2 regions of the Massilia sp. LC238 genome follow, and region 1 is predicted to be linked to the other one. Evidence: predicted binding sites of a transcription regulator. Region 1 holds the regulator's gene; the other holds the start of a gene.
What was found. The regulator sigma-54, encoded in region 1, starts transcription at its own class of promoters, with help from an activator protein. The targets are predictions, from matches to a motif close to TGGCANGNAANCTGCTTT.
Positions count from the first base shown of each region.

Region 1 (2,200 bases):
GTCCATCAAGGTGTCGATGGCCGCATACAGATCTTGCGCAGCACTCGCCACATGCAGAATCTTGCCCGATACCTGTAGGTTGATCTCGGCCTTTTGCCGTTTTTCTTTTTCAGTGAGGTTATCGATGGCGAGGAACACGTGGGTGTCGATCACGTGGTCGAAATGGCGGGTGATGCGCTCGAGCTTATTCTGAACGTATTCACGGATGGCGGGTGTGACTTCGAGATGGTGGCCGCTGATTGTGAGGTTCATACACACTCCTTTGGGAAGGTGCCCTGCCCGCGCCACAAGGTGAGAGTGGGCAGTGCTTTACAGGGATTTACGGAGGCTGACGGGAGGAATCTTGAGCGCTTCGCGGTATTTGGCAACCGTCCGGCGCGCAATGACCATACCTTGTTCCCCGAGCATCTCCGCGATCTTGCTGTCGGATAGAGGATTCCTAGGGTCTTCTGCTCCTGTCAATTGCGCAATAAGCGCGCGGATCGCCGTCGAGGAGGCTTCTCCCCCCGCTTCGGTGGCGACGTGGCTTCCGAAGAAGTACTTCAGCTCGAACATGCCGTGCGGGGTCAGCATGTATTTCTGCGTGGTTACACGCGAGATCGTGCTCTCGTGTAGGCCTAGTGTATCAGCTATCTCACGCAAAACAAGAGGGCGCATGGCAACCGCGCCGTGGCTGAAAAAGTTGCGCTGGCGCTCGACGATTGCCTCGGCAACACGCAGGATCGTGTCGAAGCGCTGGCGCATGTTCTTGATGAGCCACTTGGCTTCCTGCAGCTGCGCGCCCATCTGGCTTTCGCTTTTGCCCTGCTTGAGCAGGTTCGCGTACAGGCTGTTCACGCGCAGCTTCGGCATCACTTCCGGGTTCAGCGAGACGGCCCAGCCGTCCTTGGCGCGGCGCACGATCACGTCCGGCACCACGTAGTCGGACGTGCCCGAGCCGAAGGCCGCGCCGGGATGTGGATTGCATTGGCGGACCACGGCCTGCACTTCGCGCAGGTCTTCGTCGTCGCAGTCGAGCGCCTTTTTCAGCTTGGTGTATTCGCGCTGCGCGAACCAGGTCAGGTAGCCTTCGACGATCTTCAAGGCGAGGCGCCGCGTCACCAGGGGCACGCCCGGCATGCGGCGGATCTGCAGGGCCAGGCATTCGGCCGCGCTGCGCGCGCCCACGCCCACCGGGTCCAGGCTCTGCACCAGCGCCAGCGCGCAGCGCAGCTCGTCCATCTCGATCTCGAGTTCTGCCGGCAGGCGCGCATGGATGTCGTCGAGCGGCTCTTCCAGGTAGCCGTTGTCGTCGAGCGCATCGATCACCAGCTCGGCCAGCGCGCGGTCGCGCAGGCTGCAGCAGCTCAGGCGGATCTGTTCCGTCAGGTGCTCGCGCAGCGTGATGCCGTCGGCTTCCAGCTGCGGACGGCCGTCCTCGTCGTCGCCGCTGCGCGCGCCGCCGCCTTCGCCGCCCCAATCCGCATCGGCATCGCCACGCTCCCCATGGTCTTCGCCGTCCGCGCCCTCGGGCTCGGCCTTCGCGCCCTCCTGCCCTTCCTGCCCCGGCTGGGGCGCCGGCGCTTCGCCATTCGCCGGCGCGGTATTGATCGCGCCGTCCGCCAGCAGCCGCACCGAGCGGTCGAGCGGATCGTCGAGCCGTTCGAGCAGCGGGTTGTCGTGCAGGATCTGCTCGATCTCCTGGTGCAGTTCGAGCGTGGAGAGCTGCAGCAGGCGGATCGACTGCTGCAGCTGCGGCGTGAGCGCCAGGTGCTGCGAAGTGCGTAGCTGGAGAGACTGTTTCATGCCTGGTGCTCTTGATTACATCCTGAAGTGCTCGCCGAGGTACACGCGCCGCACGGATTCGTTGGCGATGATGTCGTCAGGGCGGCCCGAGGCCAGCACCGCCCCCTGGTTGATGATGTAGGCGCGGTCGCAGATGCCGAGCGTCTCGCGCACGTTGTGGTCGGTGATCAGGACGCCGATGTTGCGCTCCTTCAGGAAGCGCACGATGCGCTGGATCTCGATCACCGCGATCGGGTCGACGCCGGCGAAGGGTTCGTCGAGCAGCACGAAGCGCGGGTTGGTCGCGAGCGCGCGCGCGATCTCGACGCGGCGCCGTTCGCCGCCCGACAGCGACAGCGCCGGGTTCTCGCGCAGCTTCTCGATCTGCAGTTCGGCCAGCAGGGTGTCGAGGCGCTCGCTGATCTGGTCGCGGGTG
Region 1 is NZ_JNNN01000030.1:172,055-174,254, forward strand. Features, by position in the region: gene hpf (ribosome hibernation-promoting factor, HPF/YfiA family) at 1-252, opposite strand, end outside; gene FG94_RS06740 (RNA polymerase factor sigma-54) at 310-1,785, opposite strand; gene lptB (LPS export ABC transporter ATP-binding protein) at 1,801-2,200, opposite strand, start outside.

Region 2 (2,200 bases), on a different contig from region 1:
GCCGCCGCGGGTCAGGAACTCGCGGTCCTTGTCCAGTGCTTCCAGCGCTTCTTCCAGCGAGGAGCACACGGTCGGGATCAGCTTGTCTTCTTCCGGCGGCAGGTGGTACAGGTCCTTGGTCGCGGCTTCGCCCGGGTGGATCTTGTTCTGGATGCCGTCCAGGCCGGCCATCAGCAGCGCGGCGAAGCACAGGTAGACGTTGGCCAGCGGATCCGGGAAACGGGTCTCGATGCGGCGGCCCTTCGGGTTCGCCACGTGCGGGATGCGGATCGAGGCCGAGCGGTTGCGGGCCGAGTAGGCCAGCTTGACCGGCGCTTCGTAGCCCGGCACCAGGCGCTTGTACGAGTTGGTGCCCGGGTTGGTGATCGCGTTCAGGGCGCGCGCATGCTTGATGATGCCGCCGATGTAGAACAGCGCGGTTTCCGACAGGCCGGCATAGCCGTCGCCGGCGAACAGGTTCTTGCCGTCTTTCCAGATCGACTGGTGCACGTGCATGCCCGAGCCGTTGTCGCCGTTGATCGGCTTCGGCATGAAGGTCGCGGTCTTGCCGTAGCTGTGGGCGACGTTCCAGATCACGTACTTCATGTTCTGGGTCCAGTCGGCGCGCTCAACCAGGGTCGAGAACTTGGTGCCGATTTCGTTCTGGCCGGCGCCGGCCACTTCGTGGTGGTGCACTTCGACCGGGATGCCCATCGATTCCAGGATCAGGCACATTTCCGAGCGCATGTCCTGGAAGCTGTCGACCGGCGGGACCGGGAAGTAGCCGCCCTTGACGGTCGGGCGGTGGCCGCTATTGCCGCCTTCGATGTCCTTGTCGGTCGACCACGATGCTTCGTCCGAGTCGATCTTGACGAAGCAGCCCGACATGTCGACGCGCCATTTGATCGAATCGAAGATGAAGAATTCGGGTTCCGGGCCGAAGAAGGCGGTATCGCCGATACCCGACGACTTCAGGTAGGCTTCGGCGCGCTTGGCGATCGAGCGCGGGTCACGGTCGTAACCCTTGCCGTCCGACGGTTCGATCACGTCGCACTGCAGGAACAGGGTGGTCTCTTCCATGAACGGGTCGATGTTGGCGGTGGCCGGGTCCGGCAGCAGCAGCATGTCGGACGCTTCGATGCCCTTCCAGCCGGCGATCGACGAACCGTCGAAGGCGTGGCCCGACTCGAACTTGTCTTCGTCGAAGTGCGAGACCGGCACGGTCACGTGGTGCTCCTTGCCGCGGGTGTCTGCAAAGCGCAGGTCAACGAACTTCACTTCGTTGTCTTTGATGAGTTGAATTACGTCTGCAGCCGTCTTTGCCATTCGTATCTCCTGATTGAAAAGGGGGTGCCGCGCCGGAAAACCTCGCAGCGGGGCAACTTGCCGTACTTCAAAGCATGAACCGTGCCAAGCTGCCGTTATGAACAAATGCACAATGCTTCGTTGGAAATCGCTCGTATCCGGCCTAAAATCGTCCGACCGGGGCATCGCCTGGCAGTGCACCTCCGCACCATCCTGGTGCGAGAGTGGCGCGATGCACCATCGCAGCGCAGGATACACCGAACCAAGTTGGTGCATCGACTTTTCTTGTTCAAAACGGATCACATCATGACGACTACCGAGACCATCCTTGCCCAAGCCCGCCAGCGCGCCGGCGGCCAGCCCTATGCCGGCGCGGTCACGCCCGAAGAGGCCTTCGCGCTCCTGCGCAGCGATCCGCGCGTGAAGCTGGTCGACGTGCGCACCAACGCCGAGCGCGACTGGGTCGGCCGGGTGGCGATTCCGGACACCCAGCACGTCGCGGTGGAATGGGCCACCTATCCGGGCGGGGCGCCGAATCCCGCCTTCGGTGCGCAGCTCGAGCAGGTGGCGCGCAAGGACGAGGTGCTGCTGTTCCTGTGCCGCTCGGGCGTGCGCTCGCGCCACAGCGCGCGCGTGGCGACCGAACACGGGTTTGCCGAGTCCTACGACATCCTGGAAGGTTTCGAGGGCGACCGCGATGCGGAGGGGCACCGCAAGACGATTGGCGGCTGGTGCAAGGCCGGGCTGCCCTGGGTCGGGGCTTGAAGATGTAGGGTGGGCGGGTCTCCCGCCCACGCGGTGATCGTTTACGGCTCCGCTCTCGTGCCGGATGATCTTGCTGCCAGCTATCACCGCGTGGGCAAGAAACTTGCCCACCCTACGAAAAACTCACTGCGCCGGCATCACCATCAACTGC
Region 2 is NZ_JNNN01000045.1:32,719-34,918, forward strand. Features, by position in the region: gene glnA (type I glutamate--ammonia ligase) at 1-1,305, opposite strand, end outside; gene FG94_RS12360 (rhodanese-like domain-containing protein) at 1,591-2,049, shown strand; gene FG94_RS12365 (CocE/NonD family hydrolase) at 2,173-2,200, opposite strand, start outside.
Region 2: glnA (type I glutamate--ammonia ligase) is a predicted target of sigma-54. The motif match lies at 1,375-1,392, and genes of this name have one in related genera.